Linked DNA regions of Cupriavidus metallidurans CH34. Each later gene encodes a partner of the first gene's protein in a complex. Links are inferred from orthologs where the notes say so. Each region holds a gene or a part of one and is shown in the gene's direction. Other genes may lie near its edges.

Region 1 (10,913 bases):
CCAGCGGACGCGTGTCGCGAGAATCCAGTGTAGGCGCTGGCGCGGGGGGTCGTGAAGCGCGGCGATGCCACTTCTCCCAACCCGGTCGCCGCGCGGTGTTTGGTAGTCGCCCTCCATTGCGATAACCGCGCGGCTGGCTTATGGTGGCCGATGGCCTGCGGGCTGCCGCCCCGCCCCGGAACCAAACCGTGTCCCAGAAGGAGACCGCCAATGAGAGAAGTGCCCGCCATGTCGTCCTTGTTTGATGCAATGCGCGCAGCCTCGCGGCACGACCAGACACCACCATGGGATGTGCGGGCCGACCGGCTGCGCCGCTTGCGCAGGCTCGTGCAGGCCAATCATGACGCCATCGCCGCAGCCATCAGCGCGGACTTCACCAACCGTCCACATCAGGAGACCGCGCTGCTGGAAGTGTTCCCGAGCGTGGCCGGGATCGATGACGCATTGCGGCACGGCAAGCGCTGGATGCGCGTGCGCCGCGCCAGCACCGGCCTCTGGTTCAAGCCTGGCCGCTCGCGCCTGATGCCGCAGCCGCTTGGCGTGGTCGGCATCGTGGTGCCGTGGAACTACCCGCTGTACCTGACCATCGGACCGCTGACCGGCGCGCTGGCGGCCGGCAATCGCGCAATGGTCAAGCTGTCGGAGTACACGCCGCGCTTCTCCGCGTTGTTCGCGCAACTGGTGCAGGCGGCCTTCGCGCCCGACGAGGTGGCCGTGATCAACGGCGACGCCGAAGTGGCCGCCGCCTTCAGCACCCTGCCGTTCGACCACCTGCTGTTCACGGGCTCGACCAATGTCGGCCACCATGTGATGCGGGCCGCTGCGGCGAACCTCACACCGGTCACGCTGGAACTGGGCGGCAAGTCACCCGCGATCATCGGGCCGCACGCGGATTTCGAGCGGGCCGTGGAGCGGATTCTGGTGGGCAAGCTGCTGAACGCGGGCCAGACCTGCATCGCGCCCGACTACGTGCTGGTGCAAGCCGACCAACGCGACCGCTTCGCGGAGGCGGCTCGCCGCTGCGCCAGCCGGCTTTATCCCGATATCGCGCGCAACCCCGACTACACCAGCATCATCAGCCCGCGTCACTTCGACCGGCTGGTATCGATGATCGCCGCCGCCACTGCGGCGGGGGCGCACGCGGTGCCACTGACCGACGCCACGCCGGACGCCGCCGCGCGCCGGCTGCCACCTGTGCTGCTGACGGATGTGCCGGACAACGTGATGGCGATGCAGGAGGAAATCTTCGGGCCGGTACTGCCCGTGGTGACGTATCGCAGCATCGAGGACGCGATCGGCTTCGTGAACGCGCGCCCGCGCCCGCTGGCGCTTTATGTGTTCGACAAATCGGGGGATGTGGTGGACCGTGTGATGCGCCAGACCGTAGCCGGCGGCGTGACCGTCAACGACACGCTATTCCATATCGCCCAGGACGACCTGCCATTTGGCGGCGTCGGCCCGAGCGGCATGGGCGTCTATCACGGCAAGGCCGGCTTCGAGACGTTCTCGAAGCTCAAGCCGATCTTCCATCAGGCCGGCCTTAATGGCGCCGGGCTGCTCAAGCCGCCCTATGGCAAGCGGTTCGAGTCGATGTTGAAGCTGCTGCTGCGCTGACAACGCCCCGCTCCCGCGCTACGGGAACGGGCGTATTTCCCGCCTTCAAGCCGCCAGCATCGGCTTGCCCAGCATCTTCGACAACACAGCCTCGGGCGAGTGCGTGCGGTCACCAATGGCGGCGGGGTCCAGGTAGATGGTCTGTTCCATCATGGCCTTGCCGCGCATGGCCGCATGGAGAAGCTGGTCGCTGAACACGATCCAGGTCGAACCTGGCGGGAACTGGAATTCCTGTTGCGGCACCGACTTCTGGTAGTCGAGATCGGCCTTGGCCAGATCATGCAACTGCAGCATGCGATGGTCGTACTCGCTGCGTGCGCGCTTGGTGATGTGCAGCGTCTTCATCAGCCAGGATTGACCGGGCCACATCCCGTGGGTCTTCGGCACGAAGCGCCCCGCGAAATCGGCGAATGGCTCGCCCACGCGCCAGACGCGGGGTGCCTCCGGATCGATGTTGTGAAACACACGCAGCAGGCGCTTGCCAAGCAGCGGATTCGAAGGGAACGCATCGACGTGCAGGCGCGTGTCGTCCTTGCGCCAGCTCACCGGGCGTCCGGCGATCTCGCTCGGCCGCAGCGAGGTACCCGCGCGCGTCATGTGCGGCCCATACTCGGGGAACAGCGCGTGAATCAGCGACTCGGTCGATTCGGCGTACCGGCGGATCAGGTTGTAGAGATCGGTCAGGTCCTGCTGGGTACCCGCCGCGCCGCGCACGGCACCTTCGTTGGCACGCAGGTTGATGTTCTTCGACTTGCCGTCCGAGTAGCGGCTATCGAGAAAACGCTCTTCTCCCGGCGCAAATCGGAAATGCAGGTTCGGGAAATACAGCACGGCGCCTTGTTCCAGTTCACGGCGCAGAGTCGCCTGCGTCTCCGGCGAGACTTCGGGCGACCAGTCGGTGTAGGGCTGAGTACGGATCAGATCCAGAGACATAGCCATTCCATTAAGTTCGGATTGGACCGGATTTTACCCCTACTGCGCCCGAGGTCTTGTGCAGCAAGATCAACAAAAAACCCCGCGCGCTCCCGAAGGACCGGCGGGGTCTTGATCCGGCAGAACGCCCGGACGCAGCAGCAGGCGCTTACAGGCCGGCGGCAGCGCGCAGAATCGCGGCCTTGTCAGTGGCTTCCCACGAGAACTCCGGCTCCTCGCGGCCGAAGTGGCCATAGGCGGCGGTCTTCTCGTAGATCGGACGCAGCAGGTCCAGCATCTGGACGATGCCCTTCGGGCGCAGGTCGAAATGCTCCTGAACCAGCGCGGCGATCTTCTCGTCGGAGATCTTGCCGGTGCCTTCGGTGTACACGGTCACGTTGATCGGGCGGGCCACGCCGATCGCGTAGCTGACCTGCACCTGGCACTGGCGCGCCAGGCCGGCGGCCACGACGTTCTTGGCCACGTAGCGGGCGGCGTAGGCGGCCGAACGGTCCACCTTCGACGGATCCTTGCCCGAGAACGCACCGCCACCGTGCGGCGAAGCGCCACCATAGGTATCGACGATGATCTTGCGGCCGGTCAGGCCGCAATCGCCTTGCGGGCCACCGATCACGAAACGGCCGGTCGGGTTCACCAGGTACTTGGTTTCCTTGAGCATCTCGGCCGGCAGCACCGGCTTGATGATCTCTTCGATCACGGCTTCACGGATCTGGGCCTGCGAGATGTCCGGCGCGTGCTGGGTCGACAGGACCACGGTATCCACGCTGTGCGGACGGCCGTCCACGTAGCGCACGGTCACCTGCGACTTGGCGTCGGGACGCAGCCAGGGCAGGCGGCCGTCACGGCGCAGCAGCGACTGGCGCTCCACCAGGCGGTGCGAGTAGTAGATCGGGAACGGCATCAGTTCCGGCGTTTCGTCGCAGGCATAGCCGAACATCAGGCCCTGGTCGCCAGCGCCCTGGTTCAGGTAGTCGTCCGACGCGCGGTCGACGCCCTGGGCGATGTCGGGCGATTGCTTGTCGTAGGCCACCAGCACGGCGCAGCCCTTGTAGTCGATGCCGTACTCGGTGTTGTCGTAACCGATGCGCTTGATGGTTTCGCGCGCGACCTGGATGTAGTCGACGTTGGCGGTCGTGGTGATTTCACCCGCCAGCACGACAAGTCCCGTATTGCAAAGCGTCTCGGCCGCCACGCGGGCGTACTTGTCCTGGGCAAGGATCGCGTCCAGGACAGCATCCGAAATCTGGTCGGCTACTTTATCGGGATGGCCTTCGGAGACAGATTCCGAAGTAAAGAGGAAATCGTTCGACACGATCTGGTTTCTCCAAGTTGGCTATTGCGTGCCAGCCTCGGGAAACGATGCGGCGACGCTTTAGCGGTATTTTCAAGCCCCTCGGGTAGAGCGGCATCGCCCCGCAAGTTGTCAGTTAACTCGGCGATGCAGGCTATTATACGCGCCTGCCGGCCTCGCTGCAGCGTGCCATGTTGGGTATGCCACAGGCGGCGGCCGACGCGAACCCGATATTGTTATTCTCGGCCGGCGCGCTGCCGAATTTAGCCCTGACGGCGTCATGACATTTATTTTCTGGCTGATTTCCCGCTTACCACTGCGCGCGCTCCACGCGATCGGCGGCGCCCTGGGACTGCTGGCGGCGCGGCTGCCAGGCCGCTATGGACGCAGACTGGAGGAGAACTTCCGCCACGCCTATCCGGATGTATCCGACGCCATGCTGGCGGAAGCCGCGCGCCATTCGGGCCGGCTGATCATGGAAATGCCGTACTTCTGGAGCCGCAAATCCATCACGGTCCGCACGGACAACTTCGACGATCATCTCTGGCCAGAACTGGCGCGCCTGGAGGCGGCCGGCAATGGCGTGATCGTCCTGACGCCGCATCTGGGCTGCTTCGAGGTGCTGCCCCAGTCGTACGCGCGCCTGCGCCGCGTCACCGCGATGTTCAAGCCGCCGCACCAGGCTTGGCTGCGCGAGTTCGTCGAACGGATGCGCAGCCGGCCCAACATGGCGATGGCCCCGGCCAATCCACGCGGCGTGCGGATGCTGGTCAAGGCCCTGAAGCGCGGCGAAGCTGTCGGCATCCTGCCTGATCAGGTGCCAAGCGGCGGCGAGGGCACCTGGGCGCCTTTCTTCGGCAAGCCAGCCTATTCGATGACGCTGGTGCACCGGTTGCAGCAACTGACGAAGGCCCCGGTGGTGATGGTCTATGCCGAACGCCTGCCGAAGGGCGCAGGCTATCGCGGCCACCTGCGCATCCTGAACGATGGCGGGATGCTGCCCGAAGATCCCGCTGCGGCGTCGGCCGTAATCAATGCAGCTATCGAAGACTTGATCACTATCGACCCGACCCAGTACCTGTGGGGGTATAACCGCTACAAGTGTCCGACCGGCACGGAATTGCCGCCGGACACGTTCGCCACCACACAGGCCACTACACGTGCCACTACACAGGCCACTACCAACAACAACATTCAATGAGCCGGATCTTCACGTGGCTCGGCATCGGTCTGCTGACGGTGCTGGGCAAACTCCCCTACCCGTTCGTGGCCCGCTTCGGCGAGGCGCTGGGCAGCATTCTGTTCATGATCCCAAATCCGCGCCGCGAAGTGGTGCGGGCCAACCTTCGGCTGTGCTTCCCGGACAAGACCGATGCGGAAATCGAGGCGATGTCGCGCGAGACCTACCGCAAGGTCTTCCGCAGCTTTGCCGAGGGCGGCATCTTCTGGACATGCAACGAGAAAAAGATGCGCCAGCTGGTGCAGATCAACGACCAGGGCAACCTGCCCTCGCTCGACGGCTCGCCCCATATCCTGGTGACACTGCACCTGTCCGGCCTGGAAGCTGGTGCGATTCGCCTGACGATGCACCTGCGCGACACCGTGGGCCGTTCGGGCGCCTCGCTCTACACGGTGCAGAAGAACGCGCTGTTCGATGACTTCCTGAAGGTCGCGCGCGGCCGCTTTGGCGCCAACATGATTTCGCGCAACGACAGCGTGCGCAACATCCTCCGCGTGCTGAAGAAAGGCGAGGCCCTGCAGCTGATCTCCGACATGGACTTCGGCGAGCGCGACTCCGAGTTCGTGCCGTTCTTCGGCGTGGAGGCGCTGACCCTGACATCGGTCTCCCGGCTGGCCCGGCTTGCGGGCGCCAAGGTCGTACCCATCTACACCGAGCAGTTGCCAGACTACAAGGGGTATGTACTGCACATCCTGCCGCCTTGGGACGACTACCCCGGCGAAAGCGTCACCGACGACACACGGCGCATGAACGCGTTCTTCGAGGATGCCATCCGTCCGCGCGTGCCCGACTACTACTGGGTGCACAAACGCTTCAAGCACCGCCCGCCCGGCGAACCTGACATCTACTGATTACAATTCCGGACATGAAACTCCAGTTCACCAAGATGCACGGCGCCGGCAACGATTTCATCGTGCTGGACGGCATTCACCAGAAGCTCGACCTGACCGACGCGCAATGGCGCGCGCTGGCGAATCGCCATTTCGGCATCGGCGCCGACCAGATCCTGATCGTTGAAAAATCCTCGCGCGACGATGTGGATTTCCGCTACCGGATCGTCAACGCGGACGGCGGCGAAGTCGAACACTGCGGCAACGGCGCCCGTTGCTTCGTCCGCTTCGTCACGGATCGTGGCATGACCGACAAGCAGTCGGTCCGCGTGGAAGTCATGAACGGCGTCATCACGCTGAAGCTGCAGGACGACGGTCAGGTGACCGTGGACATGGGTGAGCCCGAACTCACGCCCGCCCGCGTGCCATTCATCGCCGACGGCCTGCCGACGCGCGCCGAAGCCCAGGACACGCTCTATGGTCTCGAAGTCAACGGCCGCACCGAGTGGATCTCGCCCGTGTCGATGGGCAATCCGCACGCGGTGCAGATCGTGGACGACGTAGAGCAATTCCCGGTGCTTCAGGACGGCCCGGTCATCGAGCACCACAAGTCGTTCCCGAACCGGGTCAATGCCGGATTCATGCAGATCGTCGACCGCAATACGGTGCGGCTGCGCGTGTTCGAACGCGGCGCGGGCGAAACGCTGGCGTGCGGCACGGGCGCCTGCGCGGCCGTGGTGGCTGGCATCCGCCGCGGCTTGCTGGACTCTCCGGTCAAGGTGCACACCCACGGCGGCGACCTGACCATCGCGTGGCAAGGCGCTGGCCAGCCCGTGCAGATGACGGGCCCCGCGACGACCGTGTTCGAAGGCACTATTGACCTCTCCACGCTGCCTGCCTGACCATTGAGGCTCGCAGACACACGGGGCCGGCCCGGCCCCGTCTTCGGGAGCACCAATGAAGCTGGACGATTTCTGCATCACCTCGGGCAAGGGGTTCAAGCTTGCCGCCTTCGACCCGGAGAGCAAGCCGTTCTCCCTGGGGGAAAAGGACGCTGACGTTGCGCATGTTGCCGACCTGTCGGCACGACTCGATGCGGAGCAGGACATTTTCTACGCCGAGCACCGCCGCAAGCTGTTGTTCATCCTGCAGGGCATGGACACCAGCGGCAAGGACGGCACCGTGCGCTCGGTCTTCCGGAATTTCGACCCACTAGGCGTGCGTGTCGCCAGCTTCAAGGCCCCTACGGCAGAGGAACTGGCGCGCGACTATCTGTGGCGCGTGCACCTGCAGGTACCACGCCAGGGCGAGATCGCCATCTTCAACCGCAGCCACTATGAAGACGTGCTGATCACGCGCGTGCATGGCTGGATCGACGACGAGGAATGCGAGCGCCGCTTCCGCCAGATCCGCGCGTTCGAGGAGATGTTGACGGAGACCGGGACGACGATCATCAAGTGCTTCCTGCACATTTCGAAAGCCGAGCAGAAGCGGCGACTCGAAGACCGCATCGCCGATCCGCAGAAGCACTGGAAGTTCGACATGCAGGATCTGGCAGAGCGCAAGTACTGGAAGGAGTACCAGCAGAGCTACGAGGCCGCAATTGCCGCCACAGCCACGCCGGCGTGCCCCTGGTACATCGTGCCCGCCGACTCGAAAAGCCACCGCAACCTGATGGTCGCGGAGATCCTTGCGGACGTGTTCCACAAACTCAAGCCAAGCTATCCGCCGCCCAAACCCGAGCTGGCAAAGGTGGCCGTGGAATAAGCGACCGTGGAATAGGCGCCCGGATCAGTCGTTGCCGCCGTTGCCGCGATGCACGTCGTGGGTAACGAACGGGTGGTCCGGCCCCGGCATGGCCAGCCACTTCGGGTGCTTGAGCGTTTCGCGAATGTCCTCGAGGCCGCTGGCCCAATGCTCGTGCATCGTCAGCACGCCGAACTGGTAATCCTTCGCGCTGCCCTCGAACGACTTGTCACGATAGATCAGTTGAATCACGTTGCGCCGTGCGTCGCAGGCATGGTCCGCTGCCCGCTGATACCACGGGTCGTTGCGCTTTGACTGCGGCACCAGCGCCAGCACTTCGCCAAGCATCCGGCGATAGTTCTGCTGCTCGCGCATGTAGTCGGTGATGGCCCGCGTGCGGCTGGAGTACTGGATATCTTTCTGGCGCTCGACCACGTCCTGCAGATTGTGCGGCAGCCCGCCACGGGCGCTCCACAGGTCCACCTGGAAAATCAGCGCATCGCGTCGCGGCTGGGCGGTCAGCACCTCTTGCAAGGGCGTGTTCGATACGAGCCCGCCGTCCCAGTAGTACTCGCCATCGATCTCGATCGCCGGGAATCCCGGCGGCAGCGCGCCCGACGCCATGAAATGCTCGGGACGCAGCGTGGTGCGCGTGTTGTCGAAGTAGGCGAAGTTGCCCGTGTGGACGTTGACGGCGCCCACCGACACGCGCATCCCCTTCGGATGATTGATCCGGTCGAAATCGGCGAACCGCTCGAGCGTGGATTTCAAGGGCGCGGTGTCGTAGTAGCTGACCCGCGTGGGATCTTCGAAATGCGCCCAGAGGTCGGTCACCGCGCGCGGCGAGAAGAAGCCGCGTTGTCCCTCCACGATCGCACGCGCGGCGTTGAAGCTGTCGAACCAGATTCGCATCGGCTCGGGCCATGTCGGCGCGGAGTCGCTAAGCATCTCCAGCGGCAGCCCGGGCAACCACGGCTGGGCACAGATGTATTCCCAGAACGCGCGCAGTTGCGCCACGCGGGTCTCGGGAGGATTGCCGGCGATAACGGCCGCGTTGAGCGCGCCGATCGAGATGCCCGCGATCCAGTTGGGATGGATGCCCCCTTCGGCCAGCCCCTGGTAGACGCCGGCCTGATAGGAACCAAGCGCGCCACCGCCCTGCAGCACCAGCGCGCGGATCGCGTAGGCCTCGTGCGGCGGCCCGTCACCGGGCTCGACCGGCTGGCCGCAATGCTCGCTGAGCACCGAGCCACGCGCACTGGCGCCGCGTTTCGCCCGCTCCGGTGTGGCCGGTGACGATGAATCCTGCGGCGGACCACCCTGTTCGCCGATTTCCCTTTGGATCGCTTCCTTGTTTCGCCGCTTGACCGCCACGCCATGCTCCCAAAAAGAAACGGCCCCATCCGGGGCCGTGTTCGTTGTCAGACGCCGTACTTCTGACGATAGGCTGCCACAGCCTCCCGGGAGTTCCCGAGCGACGGGTCTTTCGACGCATCCAGATACGCCAGCAGGTCCTTGAGCGTGGCGATCGCGATCACCGGAATGCCGTACTCGCGCTGCACATCCTGCACCGCCGAATGCGTGCCGATGTTGTCGGCCGTGCCGCTCTTTTCCATGCGGTCCAGCGCGATCAGCACGGCGGCAGGCTCGGCGCCCGCGGCGCGAATCAGTTGCATCGACTCGCGCACCGAGGTACCGGCGGAGATCACGTCGTCAATGATCACGACCTTGCCCTGAAGCTTGGCGCCGACCAGTGTGCCGCCTTCGCCATGGTCCTTCGCTTCCTTGCGGTTGTAGGAGAAGCCGACGTCACGCCCCATACCGGCCAGCGCCACCGCCGTGGCGGAGGCCAGGGTGATGCCCTTGTAGGCCGGCCCGAACAGCACGTCGAACTGCACGCCCGATTCCAGCAGGGTCTTCGCGTAGAATTGCGCCACCTGGCCCAGCATCGCGCCCTGGTTGAACAAACCGGCGTTGAAGAAGTACGGCGACTTGCGGCCAGCCTTGGTCACGAACTCGCCGAAGGACAGCACGCCCGCGTCCAGTGCAAAGCGGATGAAGGACTGGCTAAGGTCGTCCGGCGTCGTCTGCTGCGTCATCTTTTCTCTCTGAATTCAAAATTTCCCGAGATGTTACGGATTATCAGCGCCAACCTCAACGGCATCCGCTCCGCCTCCAAGAAAGGCTTCTTCGAGTGGATGGGCAAGCAGGAAGCGGACATGGTCTGCGTTCAGGAACTCAAGGCCCAGGAAGCCGACATGACCGAGGCGTTCCTGGCGCCACACGGCTATCACGGCTACTTCCACTATGCCGAGAAAAAAGGCTACAGCGGCGTGGGCCTCTATACCCGCCACAAGCCGGAGCGCGTGATCATCGGCTTCGGCAATACGGAGTTCGATGCTGAGGGTCGCTACGTCGAAGTGCAGTATCCGCACCTCGCCGTGATCTCGGTCTACGTGCCTTCCGGCTCAAGCTCGGAGGAGCGCCAGCAGGCCAAGTTCCGCTTTATGGAAGCCTTCCTGCCGCACCTGCTGGAGCTGAAAGCCAGCGGCCGCGAGATCGTGCTGTGCGGTGACGTGAACATCGCCCACAAGGAAATCGACATCAAGAACTGGAAGGGCAACCTGAAAAACTCCGGTTTCCTGCCCGAAGAGCGCGCCTGGATCGGCGAACTGTTCGACAACCACGGCTATGTCGACGTATTCCGCCAGCTGGACCCGCGCCCCGAACAGTACACATGGTGGAGCAACCGCGGTCAGGCGTACGCGAAGAACGTGGGGTGGCGCATCGATTACCACCTGACCACGGCGAAAATCGCGGCTACCGCCAAGGCTACGTCGATCTACAAGGACGAGAAGTTCAGCGACCACGCCCCGCTGTCGATCGATTACGATTTTCCGTTGTGATGTGCGCATCCCCCGGCGCAACGCCGGGGGTGCCGTCCGCCTTCAGATGGCGCGCGTCTCATCGAACAGGTTCGGGTGACGGTCCAGCAGCTTCAGCAGCCTGATCGGATGGCTGCGGCCGCCGCTCTCGCGTAAACCCTGCACCAGACACCCAACCTCGCTACAATGCTGGTTCTCCGCCCCCAAGGACGCGAGACTTTTCGCATTTTTCAGAGTGAGTCCGCCATGGTTTTCAAAGTGTTCGTCGATGGTCAGGAAGGCACCACCGGTCTCCGGCTGCTTGACTATCTCTCGGGTCGCACCGATGTGGAACTGCTGCGCATTGCCGATGACAAGCGCAAGGACCCGCAGGA
Region 2 (11,043 bases), 3.2 Mb from region 1 along the record:
CAAAGCGGGTCTTGCGATTTTATGAGAGTGATTTATTTAAAACATGAAGCCAGATCAATAATCATCGATCAGATATATCTGGCAATTCTACGAATTATAGGAAAATCATGAGCACGCAAAGGCGGGTAATTCAGCTACCGCACGAATGCAAGTTCAGCCCCTGCTGCGGTATGGATGCTCGCGCAGCCATTTAGTAGCGATCCATTTTTCGCCCGCCTCCACCGGCAATCCCGCGTGCAAGGTGCGCTCGTCGAGCGCGCCATCGGGCAGGCCGTAGCTGAACAGGACCGCATTGCCCTTCACCGGCGCCACCTCGAGGCCGATGCGCGGGAATGCCGTGGCACCACCAGAGGCCGGACTGTTCAGGTAGATCACCATCGTGGCAACGCGCTGCCCGCCCACGCGCAACTGGCGCGCTTCGCCGGGACGCTTGGGATTGAAGAAATCGAAATGCGGCTGATACTCGCCGCCGGGCTTGTAGTTGAGGACCTGAAAGCCTTCGCCGTGCTCGACGGGCCAGCCGGTCACGGCCGCGATACGCGCCTCGATGCGTTGCAGCAGCGCATGTTCGCCAACCTGGAACATCGCGCCCATGCTGGTACGCGCATCGATCAGGTTCTCGTCGCCAGTGTCCGGATTGACCACGGGAGAGCGCTGCAGGCGGTCGCGCGCCAGCGCCACGACGGCATCGCATTCGGCGTCATCGAGCAGGTTCTGCAGCAACAGGATGCGCGGCGAGTCCAGCCTGAACAGGATCGGCATCTCGCGATCCTTGTGGCGGAAGGCATTGCCACCGGTGACCGTTGGCGTTGCAGCGGCCTTCGCTACGGGCGCGGGCGCTGCCGCACTGGCAACGGCCGGAGGATGCCCTATTGCAGCGCTGACAGCATGGCGTGCGAACGCGGCGTCGTAGCCGGAGCGCAGCATCGACAGCACCAGCGACTCGGCATCGAAGCCTTGCGCGATATGGCGTGTCAGCCAGTGCTCCAACTCGGGCGAAGACGCACAGTACCCCGCGCGGGAATCGCGCTTCATGACTTCATGACGGATTGGCAAGACGTTGCGGCGAGAACGGATTGCGGGCGGGCGACTCCGGCGGCACCGCGCGTCGCACGGGTGCCGGGGTGACCGCGGCGGGATCCGGATCCCCCGCGATGGTCACGGTCGCCTCGGAATACTGCCAGCGCTTCCATGCCGCCAGCACCGCGTTTGGATACTCGGGGCGCCCGCGGCTGCCGTTGTAGCGACCCAGCGCCAGGAACAGGTCACCGTTCTCGCGATCGAGATAATGACGCAGGATCGTGCAGCCATAGCGCAGGTTGCTCTGCAGATGGAACAGCTTGCGCGTGTCGCCATCACCGATGCTGCGCACCCAGAACGGCATCACCTGCATCAGTCCGCGCGCATCGGCCGAACTGATCGCATATTTGCGGAAGTTGCTTTCCACCTGCACGAGCCCAAGCACTAGCGACGGCTCCAGGCCGGCGCGCTTGGATTCGTAGTAGACGGTTTCGATCAGCTCGACGCGTACCTGCGGCTCGGGAATCCGGGCTTCCAGCCGGCGCGACATCTCGCCGAGCCATTTCAGGTAGCCAAGGCGCTCCGACCCGGACGCGAAGGCCGGACGCACCGGCCTGTTGTCGGCGATCGCGGCCGCCAATGCCCCGCGCACGGAGTCGGCAAGCGCCTCCTCCTTCTGCGCGCCGGCATGGGCGTTCGCAATCAGCGTCGCGCACAGCAAACCGCCAGCCCAGGCGGACCAGCGGTTGCGCGTCGGCAGGTCGGGGATGCGCATGATCGAGGATGCGGATCAGGCAGCCAGCTGGCCGCGCACGTGCGCAACCACATCCGCCACCGCCACCGGGGTGGCCTGGGCGTCACGGCGGCCCTGGTACTCGACTTTGCCTTCCTTGAGGCCACGGTCACCCACCACCACACGGTGCGGCACGCCAATCAGTTCCCAGTCGGCAAACATCACGCCCGGGCGCTCGCCACGGTCGTCCAGAATCACGTCGACGCCCGCAGCCAGCAGCTCGGCGTGGATGCGATCGGCCTCGGCCTTGACGGCCTCGTTGCGATCGTAGCCAACCGGGCACACCACCACCGCGAACGGGGCGATCGCCGCCGGCCAGATGATGCCTCGCTCGTCATAGTTCTGCTCGATGGCGGCGCCCAGAATCCGCGTCACGCCGATGCCGTAGCAACCCATCTGCATCGGCTGCGTCTTGCCGTTCTCGTCCAGGAACGTGGCGTTCATCGACTCCGAATAGCGCGTGCCGAGCATGAACACGTGGCCCACTTCGATGCCACGGCAGATGTCAAGCGTGCCCTTGCCGTCCGGCGAGGCGTCGCCGGCCACCACGTTGCGAAGGTCCGCCACAGCCGGTTCCGGCAGGTCGCGGCCCCAGTTCACACCGGTGTAGTGGTAGTCGCGATCGTTGGCACCACAGCAGAAGTCGCTCATGTTGGCGACGGTACGATCCGCCACCACCTTGACCGGCTTCTTCGGACCGATCGGACCGAGGTAGCCCGGGGGCGAGCCGAAGGTATCGACGATTTCGGTCTCAGTCGCAAAGCGGAAGTCAGCCAGGCCCGGCACCTTCGACGCCTTCACCTCGTTCAGTTCGTGATCGCCACGGATCAGCAGCAGCCAGATCTGGGCCCCGGCGTCGCTGTCGGTGGCCAGCACGATCGACTTGACCGTGCGTTCCAGCGGGATGCCCAGGAATTCGGCGACGTGCTCGCACTTGGCCTTCTCGGGCGTCGAAGTTTTCTTCAATTCCTCGGCCGGCGCGGCACGCGTTGCCAGCAGCGGCAGCGCCTCGGCCGCTTCCATATTGGCGGCGTAGTCGGACGTCGGACAGTAAACGATGGCGTCCTCGCCGGTATCGGCGATCACGTGGAACTCGTGCGAGCCCGAACCGCCGATGGCGCCGTTGTCGGCCGCCACGGCGCGGAATTCCAGGCCAAAGCGCTGGAAGATGCGCACATACGCGTCGTACATGTTCTGGTACGACGCCTTCAGGCCGTCGATGTCACGGTCGAACGAATAGGCGTCCTTCATCGTGAACTCGCGGCCACGCATGATGCCGAAGCGCGGACGGCGCTCGTCGCGGAACTTGGTCTGGATCTGGTAGAAGTTGACCGGTAGTTGCTTGTAGCTGCGGATTTCGGTCCGGGCGATGTCCGTGACCACTTCCTCGGAAGTGGGCTGCACCGCGAAATCGCGCTCGTGCCGATCCTTCAGACGCAACAGCTCGGGCCCCATCTTGTCCCAGCGGCCAGTCTCCTGCCAGAGTTCGGCAGGCTGGATCACCGGCATCGACAGCTCCACGGCGCCAGCACGGTTCATTTCCTCGCGAACAATGTTCTCGACCTTGCGGATCACACGCAGGCCCACCGGCATGTAGTTATAGATGCCGGCGCCGAGCTTCTTGATCATGCCGGCCCGCATCATCAGTTTATGCGACACGATTTCCGCGTCGGCGGGGGCTTCCTTGAGGGTGGAAATGAAGAATTGCGAGGCTTTCATCCGTTGCTTTCTCGTAAGGCCGGGCGCCATCAGGCATCCCGACCGCGCCGCGATGCGGCATCCATTGGGCCGGACGCGCCGGAAACTGCCCTTCCGGTCGGGGAAAACCAGCACTCCCGCCATCAGGCCGACCCGCGCGCATCCTTTATAATCGTCGTAATTCTAAAGGATTCGAGGTGCAGTCATGCTCGATCGTGAAGGCTTTCGCCCGAACGTCGGCATCATCCTCATCAACGCACGCAACGAGGTATTCTGGGGCAAGCGAATCGGCGAACACTCCTGGCAGTTTCCGCAAGGTGGCATCAAGTACGGCGAAACGCCGGAACAGGCCATGTTCCGCGAACTGCACGAAGAGGTCGGCCTGCTTCCGGAGCATGTCAGGATCGTCGGTCGCACGCGTGACTGGTTGCGTTATGAGGTGCCGGACAAGTTCATCCGCCGCGAGATCCGCGGCCACTACAGGGGCCAGAAACAGATCTGGTTCCTGCTGCGCATGGTCTGCCGCGATTGCGACATCCACCTGCGCGCGACCGATCATCCTGAGTTCGACGCCTGGCGTTGGAGCCATTATTGGGTGCCGCTGGATGCCGTCATCGAGTTCAAGCGCGACGTCTACCAGATGGCGCTGACCGAGCTATCGCGCTTCCTGAACCGTGGACGCGTGCCGCTGAGCCCCTACGGCAACCATGGTAACCATGGCCACCACGGAGGCCCTGGCCGGCATGGCGACCAGGGACGGCCACCGAGGCCCGTGCCGCTTGAGGAGACCACCGTAACCGAGGTGAGCGTCTCGGTCACGGCATCGGTTACCATTCAGGCGACCGTGCAGGAAGCGGCACATAGCGATCTCGCGACCGCGCCCGTTTCGCCGGCCAGTCCGGCATCCACTCAACGGAGTTCCGATGATTAGTTTCAGCGGCCGGCACATTCGCGCCGGCCTGTTGCTGACAGCAGTCTGCCTGGCGCTGTCGGCCTGCAAGACCACCGACAAGGGCCTGCCCAAGGACGAGGAACAGGCGGCCGACACCCCGACTGGCGACGGCCAACCGGCCAGTTCCTGGCTCAACCCGTTCGCGGACAAGCCATTCAAGGAAGGGGCGACCACGCTGCCCGCTCTGCCGCGTGACGAAGATCTGATCCCGTTCTCGGTGAACGGCGGCAGTTCATTCCGCTTCGCGGTAGACCCCAAGTCGATCTCCGTGGGCGACGACAACGTGGTCCGATTCACGGTTGTTATCACGAGCAGTGGTGGCGGGCGCAACGTGACCTACGAAGGCATCCGTTGCGATGCGTTCGAGCGCAGGCTCTACGCCACCTTGCCCAAGGGCGCCACCGAGTGGGTGCCCAACCGGGGAGAGGACCGCGACATGTGGCGCCGCATGGAAACGGGTGTGCGCAATGCCTACTCTGCCACGCTGGCGACGGACTACTTCTGCGAAGGTCGCACCGTGGCGGGCAAGGCGGACAAGCTGATCCGCGACCTGAAGGCGTACGCGCCCAGCCGCTGAACGGTAGTCCGAGCATAAAAAAACGGCGGGGCCTTTGCGGGCCCCGCCGTTTTTCATGGGTTCGTGGGTAACTGTTTCACGCTCAGACCAGCACAAGGTTGTCGCGATGGATCAACTCGGGCTCGTTCAGATGGCCCAGCACCGACTCGATCTCCGATGACGGCTTGCGTGCGATCAGACGGGCTTCGGCGCTCGAATAGTTGGTGATGCCGCGCGCCACTTCCTTCCCCTCCGGGCTGGCGCACGCAATGACCTCGCCACGGGCGAACTCGCCCTGCACTTCCACTACGCCAATCGGCAGCAGCGACTTGCCACCGCTGGTGAGCTTCTCTACAGCGCCCGCGTCGATGATCACGCGGCCGCGCAACTGCAGGTGATCCGCCATCCACTGCTTGCGCGCCGTCAGACGACCGGTCGGCGCCAGCAGTTGCGTGCCGATGGCCTCGCCGGCAGCCAGCCTGCCCAGCACATCGGCCTCGCGACCCGAGGCGATCGTCGTATGAGCACCAGACTTCGCCGCCCGCTTGGCCGCCAGGATCTTGGTCAGCATGCCGCCTCGGCCAATAGACGAGCCCGCGCCACCGGCCATGGCCTCGAGTTCGGGCGTGCCAGCCAGCGCTTCATGGACGAACTCGGCATTCGGGTCCTTGCGCGGATCAGCGGTGTAGAGCCCACGCTGGTCGGTCAAGATCACCAATGCGTCGCCTTCGATCAAATTCGTCACCAGCGCGCCGAGCGTATCGTTGTCGCCGAACTTGATTTCGTCGGTGACGACCGTGTCGTTCTCGTTGATGATCGGCACCACGCCGAGGGACAGCAGCGTCAGCAGCGTGGAACGGGCATTCAGATAGCGCTCGCGATCGGCCAGGTCAGCGTGCGTCAGCAGCACCTGCGCGGTGCGGATGCCATATCGGCCGAACTGGCTTTCGTAGACCTGCGCCAAGCCCATCTGGCCCACCGCGGCAGCGGCCTGCAGTTCGTGGATTTCCTTCGGCCGGCGCGCCCAGCCCAGTCGCTGCATCCCTTCGGCAATCGCGCCTGAGCTAACCAGCACGACTTCCTTGCCCGTGCCACGCAGCTTGGCGATCTGAGCTGCCCAGCGCGCGATGGCATCGTGGTCGAGCCCCTTGCCGTCGTTGGTAACCAGACTCGAACCTACTTTGACGACAATGCGTTTTGCCTGGGCGATGACCGATTGCATGGCGGGTCCTGTCTCCGTGGTGCCTTGTTGTAGTGCGTTACGCTTTGCTGTCGTCTCGATCGACGTTATGCAGGCGGTCGTCGAGGCGGATATCGGGCTCGGCCAGCGCGGCAGCTTCCTCTGCCTTGAGCGCGGCGAGATGGTCCTTGATCGCGTAGACCAGCTCGCGGCAGCCCTCGCCGGTCAGGGCCGAGATATGGAACACCGGCCCCTTCCACTTGTAGCGCTTGACGAAATCCTTCACGCGCGCGGCACGTTCCTCTTCCGGAACCACGTCGAGCTTGTTCAGCACCAGCCAGCGCGGCTTGTCGTACAGCGTCTCGTCGTATTTCTTCAGTTCGTTGACGATGGCCTTGGCCTCGGCAACGGGATCGACATTCTCGTCGAACGGTGCGATGTCGACGATATGCAGCAGCAGCCCGGTACGTTGCAGGTGGCGCAGGAACTGATGTCCGAGACCGGCGCCTTCGGCGGCGCCTTCGATCAGGCCCGGAATGTCCGCCACGACGAACGACTGCTCATGGTCCACACGGACCACGCCGAGGTTCGGATGGAGCGTCGTGAACGGATAGTCGGCCACCTTCGGACGTGCATTCGACACGTGCGAGATAAACGTCGACTTGCCCGCGTTGGGCATGCCGAGCAGACCGACGTCCGCCAGCACCTTCAGTTCGAGCTTGAGCATGCGGCGCTCGCCCGGCTTGCCGTCGACCTGCTGGCGCGGCGCGCGGTTGGTACTCGACTTGAAGTGGAGGTTGCCCCAGCCGCCCATGCCGCCTTCGGCCAGACAGACCAGCTGGCCGTGCTCGGTCAGGTCGGCAATGACTTCGCCGGTGTCCATGTCGGAGATCAGCGTGCCCACCGGCATCCGCAACGTGACATCTTCACCCGCCGCGCCGTAGCAATCCGAGCCCCGGCCGTTTTCGCCGTTCCGCGCCACGTGCTTCTTGGCGTAGCGAAAGTCGATCAGCGTATTGATGTTGCGGTCGGCCTGTGCGAACACGCTGCCGCCACGGCCGCCGTCACCGCCATCGGGGCCACCGAAGGGCACAAATTTCTCGCGCCGAAACGAAGCGCTTCCGTTGCCGCCATTGCCGGCGATCGCTTCGATACGGGCTTCGTCAATGAACTTCATGTTGGTTTTCCGTGGTGGTTCGGGCTTGTCGCCGCCGGCCCTCGACGGGTCAGCGCCATTTTATCTTGGCAGAAAACAAAAAAGCCCCGCAGTCACTGCGGGGCCTTCGTGCTGCAAAGGCTGTATCAGGCCGCCGGAACGACGCTGACTTGCTGCTTCTTGGCAGCGCCCTTGACGGCGAACTGCACGTGGCCGTCCACCAGCGCGAACAGGGTGTGGTCCTTGCCGATACCCACGTTCTCGCCAGCGTGCACGCGCGTGCCGCGTTGACGAACGATGATGCCGCCGGCGTTGATGGCCTGGCCACCGAACACCTTCACGCCCAGACGCTTCGATTCCGAATCACGGCCGTTCCGCGTAGAACCGCCGCCTTTTTTCTGTGCCATGTCTTTACTCCTGTTGACCTATTGCGATTAAGCCTGTGTCCGAGCTGATGCTCAGGCAACGATGGCTTCGATGCGCAGTTCGGTGTAATTCTGACGATGGCCCTGACGCTTCTGGTAGTGCTTGCGACGGCGCATCTTGAAGATCTTCACCTTGTCGTGACGACCCTGGGCGATAACGGTAGCCTTGACGGAAGCCCCGCTCACCAGCGGCGTACCAAATTTGATTTGGTCGCCAGCGCCCACTGCGAGCACCTGGTCCAGCGTGATTTCTGCGCCAATGTCAGCCGGTATCTGTTCTACTTTCAGTTTTTCGCCAGCAGCAACCTTGTATTGCTTGCCGCCGGTTTTTACGACCGCGTACATTGTCGAACCTCTCGATGTTGAGTTGAAACGTTGAATGCTGCTCCGGGAGCCCCGGAACCGGCGCCGTTTCGTGCGCCGCAGACGGTGCGCGTGACAAACGCGACCGAAAGAACCGGTGATTATAAATCAGCCGCGAGAAAACTGCAAAGAAAACAATGAGATAGCCTGCCAGCGCGTCACCTGAGACGATCGCGGCACTTCCAGCGTCCGGACGATCAGGTCAGGTCGGCCAGCAGGTACCCGGCCAATGCCGCAAAAGCCACCCACCAGGCGGTGCGACGGACGGGACGACGGGATTCGCGTGACTTGTTCATGGCCGGATTATAGAAGCGTGACCACGCAGAAAATTGCGCCACGGCAACATCCCGTCCTGACAATCCCTTCCAGCTTGCTACCCACAACAGCCAAACGCACACCCGCATCGCATATAATCCTCGGGTTTTGCGCAACGGTGATTCATCTTGTCCCAGTCTTCCGCTACTGCCCTGCTTGCCCCGGTCGCTGCCGACATGCGCGCCGTTGACGCAGTCATCCGCCGGCGCCTGTCGTCGGAGGTGCCGCTGATCGAACAGATCGGCGAGTACATCATCGGGGCGGGCGGCAAACGTCTGCGCCCCGTCATCCTGCTGCTTTCCGCACGCGCGTTCGACTACGAAGGCCATCGCCACCACGAACTGGCCGCGGTGGTCGAGTTCATCCACACCGCCACGCTCCTGCATGACGACGTGGTCGACGAGTCGGAACTGCGCCGGGGCCGCGATACCGCCAATGCGGTGTTCGGCAACGCCGCCAGCGTCCTGGTGGGCGACTTCCTCTATTCGCGCGCCTTCCAGATGATGGTGGAAGCCGGCAGCATGCGCATCATGGAGATCCTCTCCAACGCCACCAACGTGATCGCCGAAGGCGAAGTGCTGCAACTGCTGAACATGCACGACCCCGAAGTCACGGTGGAGCGCTACCTGCAGGTCATCCGCTACAAGACCGCCAAGCTGTTCGAGGCATCGGCCCAACTGGGCGCGGTGCTCGCCGGCGCTGACGCGGAGATGGAAGAAGCGGCAGCGGAGTACGGCCGCCGGATTGGCACCGCGTTCCAGCTGATCGACGACATGCTCGACTACACGGCCAGCGCCGAGCAGATGGGCAAGAACGCGGGCGACGACCTGCGCGAAGGCAAGCCGACGCTGCCGCTGCTGCACCTGCTCGAACATGGCACAGCCCAGCAGCGCGAACTGGCGCGCGACGCCATCGTGCAAGGCGGCACCGAGCATTTCGATGCCGTGTTCTCGGCAATCCACGCCAGCGGCGCGCTCGATGTGACGTTCGCAGCCGCCCAGCGTGAAGCAGAGGCCGCGGAAAAGGCCGCCATGCAGTTCCCGGACTCGCCGCTCAAGCAGACGCTGATCGACCTGTGCGCGTTCTCGCTGCAACGGCAAAGCTGAGGGCGGCGCAAATCTTCTCGCCCCCTCTTCCCATCCGAAAGAAACGCTGCTAAACTTTTGTTCTTTGCTGCTGACAACGCAAGTTGCTGCGGCAAACCAGAAATCGGGGTGTAGCTTAGCCTGGTAGAGCGCTACGTTCGGGACGTAGAGGCCGGAGGTTCGAATCCTCTCACCCCGACCAGATTTCAAAAAAGCCGGATCCTCGCATGTGGATCCGGCTTTTTGCTTTGTGGTCTACCCCGGCCACAGCACCCTCCACTGCACCCTTTTTCGCGTCGATTCCCCCGCCCTGCGCAAGTAGGGTTGCGCCGCTGTCGTACAAACGCCAACGCGCGCGCAACCGAGCTTTACAAAAAGTGACCCCAGCGGCAAACTGCCCCGGTCCGGGACACATGCCCCCGCCGATCCCGCCGCAGTCAACCGCGCCGCCGTTCACCAGCCCGAACGCGCGCACCTTGCACAGTATTTCGCCATGACACTAGGCCTCGCGCTTGCCCAGAGCCGGCGGATCGCGCCGGCTCTGCTTGCCCAGTTGGAGCAATCGGCCCGGGAAAAGAAGACGCAGCTGATCGACGAGATCATTGGCAGCGGCACGATGTCCGCCCATGACGTCGCCGTGTTCGCCGCCGACAAGTACCAGCTCCCGCTGCTCGACCTCTCCGAATACAACCTCAGCCGCGTGCCGTCGGCACTCTCGGGCAACCGCGAGTTCCATGCGCACCGGCTCCTGCCGCTGGGCCGTCGGGAAAACCGCCTGATCGTGGCGATGTCCGATCCGGCCAACCAGGCCGGCGTCGACGTGATCCGCCAGAAGTTCAGCCTGCCAGTGGAAACAGTCGTCGTCGAACACGACAAGCTGATGAAGCATGTCCGATCTGCCGGCGAGGCACTTGGCACGCTCAAGAACGCCCTGCCGACGCCCACGGCGCAGAAGATGATCGAGTATGACCCGGTGGCCGCCGCGAGCGCGCGCAAGGTCCCCGGCGCCAACGACATCGACGACGCGCCGGTAGTGCGCTTCCTGCAGAAGCTGCTGACGGAAGCCTTCCATCGCGGCGCGTCGGACCTTCACTTCGAACCATTCGAGTTCTTCTACCGCATTCGCTTCCGCGTGGACGGCGTGCTGCAGGAAGTCGCGCGGCCACCGCTCGATATCCGCGACAAGATCGCCACGCGTATCAAGGTGCTATCGCGCCTGGACATCTCGGAAAAGCGTGTGCCGCAGGACGGCCGGATGAAGCTACTGATCTCCATGCCGAAAGACAAGGACGGCAAGGAGACCGTCGACAAGGCGATCGACTTCCGCGTCTCCACGCTGCCCACGTTGTTCGGCGAAAAGATCGTGATGCGGATTCTCGATTCGTCGAGCGACAAGCTCGACATCGACCAACTCGGCTATGAGCCGCAGCAGAAGGCACTGCTGCAGGAAGTGATCAAGCGGCCGTACGGGATGGTGCTGGTGACTGGCCCGACCGGCAG

Evidence for each region.
Region 2: the proteins of dapF (region 1) and RMET_RS15525 are in contact, whole or in part, in a solved structure (PDB 5YGU), measured with the Escherichia coli proteins. The link is inferred for Cupriavidus metallidurans CH34 from one-to-one orthologs.

The regions. Positions count from the first base shown.
Region 1 is NC_007973.1:153,456-164,368, reverse strand. The notes cover bases 5,138-7,876. They hold dapF (diaminopimelate epimerase), read left to right. Parts: upstream 5,138-5,943; coding sequence 5,944-6,810; downstream 6,811-7,876. Other genes in these bases: RMET_RS00770 (DUF3734 domain-containing protein), read right to left, coding at 7,700-7,876; RMET_RS00775 (polyphosphate kinase 2 family protein), read left to right, coding at 6,866-7,675; RMET_RS00785 (lipid A biosynthesis lauroyl acyltransferase), read left to right, coding at 5,138-5,929. In the rest of the region: RMET_RS00805 (coniferyl aldehyde dehydrogenase), read left to right, coding at 211-1,614; RMET_RS00800 (Kdo hydroxylase family protein), read right to left, coding at 1,660-2,553; metK (methionine adenosyltransferase), read right to left, coding at 2,696-3,859; RMET_RS00790 (lysophospholipid acyltransferase family protein), read left to right, coding at 4,119-5,039; more of RMET_RS00785, read left to right, coding at 5,036-5,137; more of RMET_RS00770, read right to left, coding at 7,877-9,028; pyrE (orotate phosphoribosyltransferase), read right to left, coding at 9,076-9,753; RMET_RS00760 (exodeoxyribonuclease III), read left to right, coding at 9,784-10,560; argC (N-acetyl-gamma-glutamyl-phosphate reductase), read left to right, coding at 10,786-10,913. UniProt on the Escherichia coli protein: Involved in the succinylase branch of the L-lysine biosynthesis and in the biosynthesis of the pentapeptide incorporated in the peptidoglycan moiety. Catalyzes the stereoinversion of LL-2,6-diaminopimelate (L,L-DAP) to meso-diaminopimelate (meso-DAP).
Region 2 is NC_007973.1:3,357,197-3,368,239, forward strand. What follows is about bases 2,711-5,579. They hold RMET_RS15525 (RNA pyrophosphohydrolase), read left to right. Parts: upstream 2,711-3,716; coding sequence 3,717-4,442; downstream 4,443-5,579. Other genes in these bases: RMET_RS15520 (proline--tRNA ligase), read right to left, coding at 2,711-3,532; RMET_RS15530 (CNP1-like family protein), read left to right, coding at 4,435-5,040; proB (glutamate 5-kinase), read right to left, coding at 5,123-5,579. Outside these bases: RMET_RS15510 (2OG-Fe(II) oxygenase), read right to left, coding at 154-1,035; RMET_RS15515 (lytic transglycosylase domain-containing protein), read right to left, coding at 1,040-1,795; more of RMET_RS15520, read right to left, coding at 1,811-2,710; more of proB, read right to left, coding at 5,580-6,241; GTPase ObgE, read right to left, coding at 6,279-7,376; rpmA (50S ribosomal protein L27), read right to left, coding at 7,502-7,762; rplU (50S ribosomal protein L21), read right to left, coding at 7,814-8,125; RMET_RS33620 (hypothetical protein), read right to left, coding at 8,341-8,481; ispB (octaprenyl diphosphate synthase), read left to right, coding at 8,635-9,564; type IV-A pilus assembly ATPase PilB, read left to right, coding at 10,037-11,043. UniProt on the Escherichia coli protein: Master regulator of 5'-end-dependent mRNA decay.